One region of the Pseudomonas gebzensis genome, then DNA from elsewhere that is predicted to be linked to it. Evidence: predicted binding sites of a transcription regulator. Region 1 holds the regulator's gene; each other region holds the start of a gene.
The links. Region 1 encodes sigma-54, which starts transcription at its own class of promoters, with help from an activator protein. Its sites were predicted from a motif close to ANTGGCATNNANNTTGCTNT; they were not measured.

Region 1 (4,499 bases):
AACGCCCGGCCACACCCACGAACTTGGCAGCTGCGCGGGCGTGCAGGCCCAGCTTGTTGACGATGGTGATTTCACGGGCGGGCATTGGCGGGTGGATCCTGTGGGCTAGAGGTCGCGGTGGCGAACCTGGACGTTTTTCAGGGATTGCTGCAGCAGCACGCCCAGGCGCTCGGTGATGTACACCGAACGGTGGTGGCCGCCGGTACAACCGATCGCGATGGTGACATACGCACGGTTGCTCGCGGCAAAGCGGGGCAGCCATTTGAGCAGGTAGCTGGAGATGTCCTGGAACATTTCCTCGACATCCGGCTGCGCTGCCAAGTAGTCAATGACCGGCTGCTCGAGCCCGGAATGCTCGCGCAGTTCGCATTTCCAGTAAGGGTTGGGCAGGCAACGCACGTCAAACACCAAGTCGGCATCAACTGGCATCCCGCGCTTGAAGCCGAACGACTCGACCAGAAATGCGGTGCCGGGCTCTGGCTGGTTGAGCAGGCGCAGCTTGAGGGTGTCGCGCAGCTGGTACAGGTTGAGGTTGCTGGTGTCGATCTTCAGGTCAGCCAGGTCGATGATCGGGTTGAGCAGTTCGCTCTCGACGCGAATCGCTTCGGCCAGCGAGCGATTGGCATTGGTCAACGGATGGCGACGACGGGTTTCCGAGAAACGCTTGAGCAGGATGTCTTCGTCTGCGTCCAGGTACAGCACATCGCACTGGATATGCTTGGACCGCGCATCCTCCAGCAGCTCGGGGAAGCGAGGCAGATGGCCGGGCAAGTTGCGCGCATCGATGGAGACCGCAACCCTGGGCTGCTGCAATTCGGTATTGAGCAGCACATTCTCTGCCAGCTGCGGCAGCAGGCCGGCGGGCAGGTTGTCGATGCAGTAGTAACCGTGGTCTTCAAGCACATCCAGGGCGGTGCTCTTGCCGGAGCCGGAGCGACCGCTGACGATTATCAGGCGCATGGTCAGGACTCGTTCTGAACGTCCAGGACAACCTGGTACAGGGCCTTGCTGTCGGCCGCCTTGCGCAGGCGTTCGCGCACGTCCTTGCGGTCGAGCATGCTGGCGATCTGGCGCAGGAGTTCGAGGTGGGCGTCGGTAGCCGCTTCCGGGACCAGCAACACGAACAACAGGTCTACGGGCGCGCCGTCGATGGCGTCGTAATCGATCGGTGAATCGAGGTGCAGCAAGGCGCTGACCGGCGCGGTGCAGCCGGGCAGTCGGCAATGGGGGATGGCAATACCGTTACCGAAACCGGTTGAGCCTAATTTCTCACGGGCGACCAGCTTTTCGAAGATGTCTTGCATCTCCAGTTCTGGCACCTGATCGGCGATGAGGGTAGCGACTTTTTCAAGGGCGCGCTTCTTGCTGCCGCCCGGCACGCTCACAAGCGAGCGGCCGGGGGTCAGAATGGTTTCGAGTCGGATCATGGATGAGGGGGGTCAGCGGGCCGCTGCGCCTTGCAGCAGGCTTTGCTGTTTTTCCTTGTGTTTTTTCAGTTGGCGATCAAGCTTGTCGGCCAAGGCGTCGATCGCTGCATACATGTCTTCGTGTTCTGCGTTGGCAACCACTTCACCACCAGGAATCTGCAGGGTCGCTTCGACTTTCTGCTGCAGCTTCTCGACTTTCATGATGACCTGCACGTTGGTGATCTTGTCGAAATGACCTTCCAGACGTTTGAGTTTATCGTCCACATAAGCGCGCAGGGGTGGGGTGACTTCTACATGGTGTCCACTGATGTTGACTTGCATACAGCTTCTCCTTATTGCCGTGCATAAAGAAGCAGGTTTTGCACCTGCCACTGAAACGCTGTGGCACACCCAGGGGCTACATGAGCCGCTTGCGTTCGCTGGAGGGAGCAATGCCCAACGACTCGCGATACTTGGCGACCGTACGACGTGCTACCTGGATGCCTTGTGCCTCCAGTAAACCAGCGATCTTGCTGTCACTCAATGGCTTTTTCTGATTTTCCGCCGCCACCAGTTTCTTGATGATGGCGCGGATTGCCGTGGACGAGCATTCCCCCCCTTCGGCCGTGCTGACGTGGCTGGAAAAGAAGTACTTGAGCTCGTAGATACCGCGCGGGGTATGCATGTATTTCTGTGTGGTCACCCGCGAAATGGTCGACTCGTGCATGCCGACTGCTTCGGCGATGTCGTGAAGCACCAAGGGCTTCATGGCCTCGTCACCCAAGTCGAGGAAACCGCGCTGGTGTTCGACGATCTGGGTGGCGACCTTCATCAGGGTCTCGTTGCGGCTCTGCAGGCTCTTGATGAACCAGCGCGCTTCTTGCAACTGATTGCGCATGAACGTGTTGTCGGCGCTGGTATCGGCGCGGCGCACGAAGCCTGCGTACTGGGCGTTGACGCGCAGGCGCGGTACGGCTTCCTGGTTCAGCTCCACCAGCCAGCGTTCGTTGTCCTTGCGCACGATGACGTCCGGAACCACATATTCCGGTTCGCTGGATTCGATCTGTGAGCCCGGCCGCGGGTTGAGCGTCTGGACCAGTTCGATCACCTGGCGCAGCTCATCTTCCTTGAGCTTCATGCGCCGCATCAACTGGCTGTAGTCACGCCCGCCGAGCAGGTCGATGAAGTCGCTGACCAGGCGCTGCGCCTCAGCCATCCACGGAGTACTGGCAGGCAACTGGCGCAACTGCAGCAGCAAGCACTCACCCAGGCTTGCCGCGCCAACCCCGGCCGGCTCGAACTGCTGAATGCGGTGCAGTACGGCGTGCACTTCGTCCAACTCGATGTCGAGCTCGGGATCGAAGCCTGCGCAGATCTCTTCGAGGGAATCCTCCAGGTAGCCCTGGGGGTTGATGCTGTCGATGAGGGTCACCGCGATCATGCGATCGACGTCCGACATCGGCACCAGGTTCAGCTGCCAGAGCAGATGGCTCTGCAGGCTTTCCCCGGCGGACGTGCGGGTGGTGAAGTCCCACTCGTCGTCATCGTTGCTGGGCAGGCTGCTGGCGCTGGTCTGGTAGATATCTTCCCAGGCGGTGTCGACGGGCAATTCATTGGGAATGCGCTCGCCCCAGTCACCCTCTTCGAGGTTCTCGACCGTGGCGGCAGTTTCCTGGAAGGAGGTGTCCTGGGGCTCGGCGGCCGGCGTGTTCTCGGCGTTGTCGGCCATCGGATCGTTGTTGTCGAAGTCCTCGCCTTCTTCCTGGCGCTCGAGCATCGGGTTGGATTCCAGGGCCTCCTGGATTTCCTGCTGGAGGTCCAGGGTGGAGAGCTGGAGCAGACGAATGGCCTGTTGCAACTGCGGGGTCATCGTCAGTTGCTGGCCCATTTTTAGGACGAGCGATGGTTTCATGGCTGGGGCTGATTACCTTGTTCGCCGGCGCACACGCGCCATCCACTACACGAGGGCGCCTCGGCGCCAATTTTAAGCAAGTTATATGCCTGAAACTGGAGCGTTTGCCTAGGGCGGTGCAGCAAATAAAGCGCTGCCTCGCCATCGAGGCATCACTCGTGGCACCGCCGCCGGGGTCAGAGTCGGAACTCGTGCCCCAGGTAGACCTCTTTCACCAGGTCGTTGGCCAGGATGGTGGCCGAGTCGCCTTCGGCAATCAACTGGCCGTCGTTGACGATGTAGGCCGTTTCGCAGATGTCGAGCGTCTCACGCACGTTGTGGTCGGTGATGAGTACGCCGATCCCCTTGGCCTTGAGGTGATGGATGATCTGCTTGATGTCGCCGACCGAGATCGGGTCGACACCCGCGAAGGGTTCATCGAGCAGGATGAACTTCGGCGCGGTCGCCAGCGCGCGGGCGATTTCGACCCGGCGGCGCTCCCCGCCCGACAGGCTCATGCCCAGGTTGTCGCGGATGTGGCTGATGTGGAATTCCTGCAGCAGGCTTTCCAGTGCCTGGCGCCGGCCTTCGCTGTCGAGCTCCTTGCGGGTCTCGAGGATGGCCATGATGTTGTCGGCCACCGACAGCTTGCGAAAGATCGAGGCTTCCTGAGGCAAGTAGCCGATACCCGCCTGGGCGCGGCCGTGCATGGGCTGGTGGCTGACGTCCAGATCGTCGATCAGCACACGGCCCTGGTCGGCCTGGACCAGGCCGACAATCATGTAGAAGCAGGTGGTTTTGCCGGCGCCGTTCGGGCCCAGCAGGCCGACGATCTGTCCGCTGTCGATCGACAGGCTGACATCACGCACGACCTGCCGGCTCTTGTAGCTTTTGGCCAGGTGCTGAGCTTTTAGGGTTGCCATCTACTCGGCCTTCTTCTTCGGCTGGATCACCATGTCGATGCGCTGACGCGGCGCGGTCACCTTGCCGCCGCGACCTGCCGTGGCGACCTGCGACTTGGTGTTGTAGACGATCTTCTCGCCTTCGGTGGTGTTGCCTTCGTTCTCGACCTTGGCACGGTCAGTGAGCACGATCAGGTCTTTCTGCGCCTGGTACTGGATGGTCACGGCCCAGCCCTTCATCTTGTCGGGCTTGGCGGCGCTCTGTTGCTGCTCGAAATACGCCAGGTTGCCCACCGAAGT
Region 2 (4,499 bases), on a different contig from region 1:
TGCTTGTTTGAATGCCTGGCCGTTGCGACGTGCAACAGCCAGGCTGCGTCTATTGACTGTGTCCATTGAACTCTTCAAGTAATGAAAAAACGCCTCGCTGGCGAAGCGAGCGAACTTTAGTTAATAGGGAGTATGCGCGTCAACCCGAAGTCCGCACTTTAATTAATTTTCATCTATTTAAGCTTCCTAAAAAACTGTAGGAAAGATTACCGGATAGCAATTACAGGCTATAGGCACCGTCGCGCCAAGTCGCGCGACGCTGGGGGAGGGGGTGTTCAGTCTTGCGTTGGCGCAGCCGGCGCCATGCGCGCTTCGAGGTCGGCCACTTGCTGCTCGAGGGCTTCCAGTCGAGCGCGCGTGCGCGCGAGCACTACCATCTGGCTGTCGAATTCGTCTCGGCTGACGAGATCCAGTTTGCTGAACGCGCCCTGCATCAGTGCCTTGAACTGGCTCTCGATTTCGGCGCGGGGTTGAGAGGCATCGCCGCTGAACAGGCGCGAAGCCTGGTCGCTGAGCGCATCGAGGAAAGCTTTGGGCGCGAGCATGATCGAGCGGTCCGTCAAGGGAATGAGTGCGCGAGTGTAACACGCAGCCTGGGCAGCCCTGCCGTGCACAGTTTTCGCGCACAAGGGGGTAAGCGCGTGCACTGCACTTGTGCATGCGCTGGATGATGGCCTCTGGCCCGAGTCCGGCGAACCCTCTTCAACGCTTCTAAATCGAGGGCTCCAGGAAATTGGCAAGCTTTCTGCTACGTGTTCAGGCGACAGGCACTGAATCGGCCCCGCAGACGGGCAATTGGCCGGTGGATCGACAGCAGACCGGACGCCGCTTACGACGCGTTACAAAGCCAGGCGCTGCGCTTAGACTTGAGACGGGTTTGTTTTCCTGGGGCAAGTCCACCAAATCGGGAGAGAGTTGCATGAAACTAGTCACTGCCATCATCAAGCCGTTCAAGTTGGACGACGTCCGTGAGTCGCTGTCGGAAATCGGCGTGCAAGGCATCACCGTCACTGAAGTCAAAGGCTTCGGTCGGCAGAAAGGCCATACCGAGCTGTATCGCGGCGCCGAATACGTCGTCGACTTCCTGCCCAAGGTCAAGATCGATGTCGCCATCGACGACAAGGACCTGGACCGTGTCATTGAAGCCATCACCAAGGCCGCCAACACCGGCAAGATCGGTGACGGCAAGATCTTCGTAGTCAATCTGGAGCAGGCGATCCGCATCCGTACCGGCGAAACCGATACCGACGCGATCTGACACCGCACCACCGCCTCAGCAAACCCCAACGCCCCAGGAGAAAACAACATGACTCTGCGTCAGATCGCAGGGCTTGGCGCCCTATTGCCTCTCGTCCTGCCAGGCCTTGCCTTGGCAGACGAAACCGCCCCGGTTCTCAACTCCGGTGACACCGCCTGGATGCTCACGGCAACCGCCCTGGTGCTGTTCATGACCATCCCTGGCCTGGCCTTGTTCTACGGCGGCATGGTGCGCTCGAAGAACGTGCTCTCGGTAATGATGCAGTGCTTTGCCATCACCGGTCTGATCAGCCTGCTGTGGATGATCTACGGCTACAGCCTGGCGTTCGACACCAGCGGCATGGAGAAGGGCGTGACCAACCTGCACAGCTTCGTCGGCGGGCTCTCCAAGGCATTCCTCAACGGCGTAACGCCCGACAGCCTGACGTCGGCTGCGGCGCTGTTCCCCGAAGCGGTGTTCATCACCTTCCAGATGACCTTCGCCATCATCACCCCAGCGTTGATCGTCGGTGCTTTCGCCGAGCGCATGAAATTCTCGGCCATGCTGGTGTTCATGGCCATCTGGTTCACCCTGGTCTACGCGCCGATCGCGCACATGGTGTGGAGCGGTGACGGTGCGCTGATGTGGGACTGGGGTGTGCTGGACTTCGCCGGTGGCACCGTGGTGCACATCAATGCGGGTGTCGCCGGCCTGATCTGCTGCCTGGTGCTGGGCAAGCGCAAAGGCTACCCGACCACGCCAATGGCGCCGCACAACCTGGGCTACACCCTGATTGGCGCCGCCATGCTGTGGATCGGCTGGTTCGGCTTCAACGCAGGTTCTGCCGCAGCAGCCAACGGCACTGCCGGCATGGCCATGCTGGTCACCCAGATCGCGACCGCTGCAGCGGCACTGGGCTGGATGTTCGCCGAGTGGATCGGCCACGGTAAACCCAGCGCTCTGGGTATCGCTTCTGGCGTGGTCGCTGGCCTGGTGGCCATCACCCCGGCAGCCGGCACGGTGGGCCCGATGGGCGCGCTGGCGATCGGTCTGGCGTCGGGCGTGATCTGCTACTTCTGCGCCACCAGCCTCAAGCGCAAGCTGGGCTATGACGATTCGCTCGATGCATTCGGGGTGCACGGCATTGGCGGGATCGTCGGAGCCATTTTGACCGGTGTGTTCGCCGCACCGGCCCTGGGCGGCTTCGGCGCCGTGACCGACATCGCCGCGCAGGTCTGGGTACAAACCAAGGGCGTTCTGTTCACGGTCATCTACACCGCGATCGTCACCTACGTGATTCTCAAGGTGCTGGATGTGCTGATGGGCCTGCGGGTCAATGAAGAAGAAGAGGCGGTCGGTCTCGACCTGGCTCAACACAACGAGCGCGGCTATAACCTCTGACCGCGACGCTGTAATCACTGCCCGGTTCGCCGGGCTTTTTTTTGTCTGCGTGTTCAACAAAGCACGCTGACAATCCCTGCATCCCTGGCAATGCTTCCCTGGTGCAAAAACTTACACACAGCAGAGCATTCAGGGAGCTTTGCTTTTTCTGCGGGCGCGCTAGAATGCGCGCCACACTGCGTTTCGCCTCCTCGGCGACGTGGGCAGTGGTTGAACAGGCGCGGTCATGCACAGGGTGCGGCAGGGGCTGAAAGCAAGGCTCGCACGCCCCATGCCATTGCAGGACCCAGGCCTCTGGCGACTCACCCACAGACGGCGGTTGCATGACGTGCCGGAGGTGGTGCATCTGCGACCGACCGCGCGTGAAGGCTCACCGCCCAAGCGCAACGCTGACTGGCAGCATCGACTCACACTGCCGGGAATTATTTCTGATGCTCGCCGGTCTACGGCGACAACAGGCGAAAAAACCAACTAAATCTGCTTTTCGCAAGTCATGAGGTAGAACATGAGCGACGACGATCTGGAAAACGACGAATTGGAAGCAGGCGACGACGAGGCTGATGATGGCCTTGAAACCGCCGCCGATGACGGTGCAGAAGATGCAGCCGAAGACGATAGCCCGGCACCTGCTGCCAAGGGCAAGTCCAAGGCCGTGACGGCAGAAGAAATGCCGAGCATGGAAGCCAAGCAGAAAGAGCGCGATGCACTGGCCCGCGCCATGGAAGAGTTTCTCTCCCGTGGCGGCAAGGTGCAGGAAGTCGAGGCCAATGTGGTCGCCGACCCGCCCAAGAAGCCGGACAACAAGTACGGCAGCCGCCCTATCTGAGTGGCGCTACAGCTGAAAGCCCGCCGTCGCTGCGGGCTTTTTTGTGCCTGTCAGTTCCAGCGCGCGAGCACACCCGGCAATTGCGACAAACACTGAATCTGCGCATCGGGTGCCGCCTCGCCTGCCCAGTCCTTGCCCTGCGGGTTGAACCACACCGCCTTCAAACCTGCGCGCTGCGCACCGGCGATGTCGTCACGCGGATGATCGCCCACGTGCACCGCGGCTGCCGCCGACACAGCGCTGCGCCGAAGCGCTTCAAGGAAGGGTGCAGGGTCAGGTTTGCCGATGCCAACGTCTTCGGCGCACAGGGCGAAGTCGAAGTAGTCCGCCAACCCCAGGCGGCGCACGTCGGCGTTGCCATTGGTGACCACGCCCAGGGTATAACGCTGGCTGAGCACCTCCAGCATCGGCTGCACCTCGGGAAAGATCTGCAGTTGATGGCGCGCGTGCAGGAACGCCTCAAAGCCTTCGGCGGCCATGGACTGCGCGGTGTGCTCGGCATAGCCCACCTCGCTCAAGGCATGGAACAGCACGCGGCGGCGCAGTTCGCTGATGCGGTGCTTGAGGCCAGGCTCGGCCTGTACCAGTCGTTCGCGCACGCTGTGCAGGTGCTCGACGGGCAGCGCCGAGAGCTTGGGCGCGTTGGCCTTGAGCCAGTCGCGCAACACGACCTCGGCACTGGCGATCACGGGCGCGGTGTCCCACAACGTGTCATCGAGGTCGAAGGTGATCAGCTGGATGCTCATGAGTCTGTGCCTTTATTGCGTTTGGCCCTGGGGTGGGCGCTGTCGTACACCGACGCCAGGTGCTGGAAGTCCAGGTGGGTATAGATCTGCGTGGTGCTGATGTCGGCATGGCCGAGCATCTCTTGCACGGCGCGCAGGTCCTGGGAGGACTCCAGCACGTGGCTGGCGAAAGAGTGGCGGAGCATGTGCGGGTGCAGGTGCTGGCCCAGCTCGCGCTCGCCGGCGAGCTTGAGGCGCTGCTGGACGGCTCGCGGGCTGATGCGTCGACCCTGGCGGCTGATGAACAGCG
Region 3 (4,499 bases), on a different contig from region 1:
GATAAGCTGTTCAGGCGAGGTAAACGCCTGCGCCAGCACCTTGGCGCCCGGTGCCCACAGGCACAGAGCCGCCAGCAGGGTGCTCAGCAGTCGCGTCAGTCGTCGGAAATTTGTCGTTTTCATGTGCATGACGCTCAAAAAAGCAAAGCCCGTGCCGACTTGGTAGCAGGGCAACAGGAAGAGGAGTCGGGCATGGCGGGTGTAATGGATTCGGTCAACCAGCGCACACAGCTGGTGGGGCAGAATCGTCTTGAGCTGCTGCTGTTTCGCTTGAATGGCGCACAGCTATACGGGATCAACGTGTTCAAGGTGCGCGAGGTGCTGCAATGCCCGCCCTTGACCGTGTTACCCAAATCCCACCGGGTGGTGCGTGGCGTGGCCAATATTCGTGGGGCGACCATCCCGATCCTTGACCTGTCCATGGCCACCGGGCTGCCGGGCTTGCAGGAAGAGCTCTGCAACAGCTTCGTGATCATCACCGAATACAACACCAAGACGCAGGGATTCCTGGTCCATTCGGTGGAACGCATCGTCAACATGAACTGGGAAGAGATCCATCCGCCACCCCGTGGGACCGGCCGCGATCACTACCTGACCGCTGTCACTCGGGTGGACGACAAGATGGTCGAGATCATCGACGTCGAGAAAGTGCTGGCCGAAGTGGCGCCGACCTCCGAGTCGATCTCCGAAGGCGTGATCGATGCCGAGGTGCAGGACAAGGCCGTGATGCTGCGCGTGCTCACCGTCGATGATTCCTCGGTGGCACGCAAGCAGGTCAGCCGCTGCCTGCAGACGGTGGGCGTGGAAGTCATCGCGCTCAACGACGGGCGCCAGGCGCTCGACTACCTGCACAAGATGCTCGACGAGGGCAAGCATCCGGAAGAAGAGTTCCTGATGATGATCTCGGACATCGAGATGCCGGAAATGGACGGCTACACGCTGACTGCCGCGATTCGCAGCGATCCGCGCATGCAAAAGCTGCACATCGTCCTGCATACTTCGCTGTCCGGGGTGTTCAACCAGGCGATGGTGAAGAAGGTCGGTGCGGATGATTTTCTCGCCAAGTTCAGGCCCGATGACCTCGCCCAGCGCGTGGTCGACCGGATCAAGGCGACGCACTGAAATGCCCGGGAGCTCGCTCCCGGTTTCCACGATTGAAAAGAGGCGGCAACAGTGTCTACGGCGACTACCGATTTTGAACAGTTCAGGGTTTTCCTGGAAAAAGCCTGTGGCATCTTGTTGGGTGACAACAAGCAATACCTGGTTTCCAGCCGTCTCAACAAACTCATGGAGCAGCAAGGCATCAAGTCGCTGAGCGAGTTGACCCAGCGCATCCAGACCCAACCGCGCAGCGGCCTGCGCGAGCAAGTGGTCGATGCCATGACCACCAACGAAACCCTGTGGTTTCGCGACAGCTACCCTTTTGAAGTGATGAAGAACCGGGTCATTCCCGAGTTCATCAAGAACAATCCCGGGCAGCGACTGCGCATCTGGTCGGCGGCGTGTTCGTCGGGCCAGGAGCCGTATTCGCTGTCGATGACCATCGATGAGTTCGAGCGCAGCAACCTGGGCCAGTTGAAAATGGGTTCGCAGATCGTGGCCACCGACTTGTCCAGCCTGATGCTGAACAACTGCCGCACCGGCGAATACGACAGCCTGGCCATTGCCCGCGGCCTGTCGCCAGATCGCCTGCAGCGCTACTTCGACAGCAAAGGGGCAGGGCGCTTTGCGGTCAAGCCGCCGATTCGCAGCCGCGTCGAGTTCCGCTCGTTCAACCTGCTCGACAGCTATGCCGCGCTGGGCAAGTTCGACGTGGTGTTCTGCCGCAATGTGCTGATCTACTTCTCCGCCCAGGTGAAGAAGGACATCCTGATGCGCATCCACGGCACCTTGAAGCCGGGCGGCTACCTGTTCCTCGGCGCCTCCGAAGCGCTGAACGGGTTGCCGGATCACTACCAGATGGTGCAATGCAGCCCGGGCATCATCTACCAGGCCAAATAAACCACGGTGCCCCCTGGTGCTCAGGGAGCGAACCCGCTCTGCGCGACCCGCCATGGCGCGTGATGAAGTGGAACGCATCCGTAGGATCGAGCTCGCTCGCGAAAAACGCCCAGGCACCGCGTTCCGCCGGGCGTTCGCGTCCATCGTTGACGTCCATCGCGAGCACGCTCGCTCATACGGCGTGGCTTGAGCCGCGGCAGTTCACTCGGCCCGCAGCTCGCGAAAAAAGCCCAGGCACCGCGTTCCGCCGGGCGTTCGCGTCATCGTTGACGTCCATCGCGAGCACGCTCGCTCTTACAGAATGGGCCGGAGCCGCGGCAGCCTGTGGGAGACGGCCGGACAGGTCGATCGCGCATGGCACCAGTGCCGTCAAAAATCCGCTATGCACCTGGCCCCTGCCGACCGATTAACCGTGGATTTGCCGCCTTCTGCCGCCGAGCCGGCAGGCTTTTGCCGCTTTTCTGGCAAGCCGGCAGCGAGCGACCTGCTGTAACCCTATGGTTCTCAAGGCTTTTGCCACTCTGGCACAACCCTTGCTATCTCTGGCTCATACGATCTTCGGCCAACCCTCGCAGGTTTCCTGATATGAGCATCAACTTCGACAAGGCGCTCGGCATTCATCAGCAGGCGATGAATTTTCGCGCCCAACGCGCTGAGGTGTTGGCCAACAACATCACCAACGCCGACACCCCCAACTACAAAGCGCGCGACCTGGATTTCTCATCGGTGCTCGCCGCCGAGGCGCAGAAGCAGAACAACGGCAATTTTGCCCTGAATCGCACCAACGGCCGGCACATCGAAGCCGAGGGCTTGTCTGGCGGCGATGAAGCGCTCAAGTACCGGATTCCGACCCAGCCGTCGATTGACCAGAACACCGTCGATGCGCAGATGGAGCAATCCAACTACGCGCAGAACGCCCTCGACTTCCAGGCCAGCTTCACGCTGCTCAACAGCAAGTTCAAAGGGCTGGTATCGGCCCTGCGAGGAGAGTGACCATGTCCCTTGCCAACGTCTTCAACATTGCCGGCAGCGGCATGAGCGCGCAGAACACCCGCCTCAACACCGTCGCCTCGAACATCGCCAACGCCGAGACCGTCTCGTCGAGCATCGATCAGACCTACCGCGCCCGCCACCCGGTGTTCGCCACCACCTTCGAGCAGGCAAGCGGCACCGGCCAATCGCTGTTCGAGGACCAGGGCCAGGCCGGGCAGGGCGTGCAGGTCAAAGGTATCGTCGAGGACCAGAGCGAGCTGCAGGCCCGTTACGAGCCCAGCCATCCGGCGGCGAACAAAGACGGCTACGTCTACTACCCGAACGTCAACGTGGTGCAGGAAATGGCCGACATGATTTCGGCCAGCCGCTCGTTCCAGACCAACGCCGAGTTGATGAACACGGCCAAGACCATGATGCAGAAAGTGCTGACGCTGGGTCAGTGATCAGGAAATCGACATGACGACGACTAACGCAACCGGCCCGGCCTACCTCACTTCACTGCAGCAGCAGACCGACAGCACCAAGAGCAACACCGGCGCGGCCGGCAGTGCCTTGGGCAAGGACGCGTTCCTCAAGCTGCTGGCCACTCAGATGCAGCATCAGAACCCGCTCGATCCGCAGGACAACGGCGAGTTCGTCGCCCAGCTGGCGCAGTTCAGCAGCCTTGAAGGGATCCAGACGCTCAATGGCTCGGTGAACAGCATTCTTCAGGGCTTCCAATCGTCCACTGCGCTGCAGGCGTCTTCCCTGGTGGGGCGCAACGTGGTGGTGCAGACCGACAAGGCCAGCCTCGATGCCGGCAAAGATCTCAAAGGCTCGGTCAACCTCAGCGGCTCCAGTGCTGCGGTCCAGGTGGATGTGTACAACGCTTCGGGCGATCTGGTGCGCAGCGTCGACATGGGTAGCCGCGCAGGCGGTGTGGCCGACTTCACCTGGGATGGCCTGGACAACCAGGGCGAGGCGGTAGCGTCGGGCGTGTACACGTTCAAGGCCACAGCAGACATCAAAGGCACGTCCACGGCCATGACCACCAATCTGCCAGCCCAGGTCAACAGCGTGACCATGGGCACCAATGGCGGCGAAATGATGTTGAACCTGGCAGGCATGGGCAGTGTGGCCCTGTCGAAAGTCCAAATGATCGGAATCTGAGGGCCGACCCCGTCGGCAGGAGTGAATACATGTCTTTCAATATCGGACTGAGCGGGCTGTACGCAGCCAACAAGGCCCTCAACGTCACCGGCAACAACATTGCCAACTCGGCCACTACCGGCTTCAAGTCCTCGCGCGCCGAGTTCGCTGACCAGTACGCCGCTTCGGTGCGCGGTACCAGCGGCCGCACCCAGGTCGGCAGCGGTGTGCGTACCGATGCGGTGTCGCAGATGTTCACCACCGGCAACATCGTGGGCACCGGCAAAAGCCTGGACCTGGCCATCGACGGCAACGGTTTCTTCGCCATGAACGACAATGGCTCGCGCATCTATACCCGCGCGGGTGCTTTCTATAGC

Region 2: a site for sigma-54 is predicted at 733-752, ahead of glnK (P-II family nitrogen regulator). Genes of this name have one in related genera too.
Region 3: a site for sigma-54 is predicted at 2,522-2,541, ahead of flgB (flagellar basal body rod protein FlgB). Genes of this name have one in related genera too.

Annotation. Positions count from the first base shown of each region.
Region 1 covers NZ_JAXQNS010000005.1:137,456-141,954, forward strand. Annotated here, with positions in the region: gene SJI00_RS11500 (HPr family phosphocarrier protein) at 1-85, opposite strand, end outside; gene rapZ (RNase adapter RapZ) at 106-960, opposite strand; gene ptsN (PTS IIA-like nitrogen regulatory protein PtsN) at 963-1,427, opposite strand; gene hpf (ribosome hibernation-promoting factor, HPF/YfiA family) at 1,440-1,748, opposite strand; gene SJI00_RS11520 (RNA polymerase factor sigma-54) at 1,825-3,318, opposite strand; gene lptB (LPS export ABC transporter ATP-binding protein) at 3,495-4,220, opposite strand; gene lptA (lipopolysaccharide transport periplasmic protein LptA) at 4,221-4,499, opposite strand, start outside.
Region 2 covers NZ_JAXQNS010000011.1:11,302-15,800, forward strand. Annotated here, with positions in the region: gene SJI00_RS18915 (accessory factor UbiK family protein) at 276-545, opposite strand; gene glnK (P-II family nitrogen regulator) at 920-1,258, shown strand; gene SJI00_RS18925 (ammonium transporter) at 1,307-2,638, shown strand; gene sutA (dormancy-specific transcriptional regulator SutA) at 3,144-3,464, shown strand; gene SJI00_RS18935 (HAD family hydrolase) at 3,515-4,210, opposite strand; gene xerC (tyrosine recombinase XerC) at 4,207-4,499, opposite strand, start outside.
Region 3 covers NZ_JAXQNS010000001.1:423,537-428,035, forward strand. Annotated here, with positions in the region: gene flgA (flagellar basal body P-ring formation chaperone FlgA) at 1-129, opposite strand, end outside; gene SJI00_RS01965 (chemotaxis protein CheV) at 193-1,122, shown strand; gene cheR (protein-glutamate O-methyltransferase CheR) at 1,174-2,001, shown strand; gene flgB (flagellar basal body rod protein FlgB) at 2,587-2,994, shown strand; gene flgC (flagellar basal body rod protein FlgC) at 2,997-3,437, shown strand; gene SJI00_RS01985 (flagellar hook assembly protein FlgD) at 3,451-4,143, shown strand; gene flgE (flagellar hook protein FlgE) at 4,173-4,499, shown strand, end outside.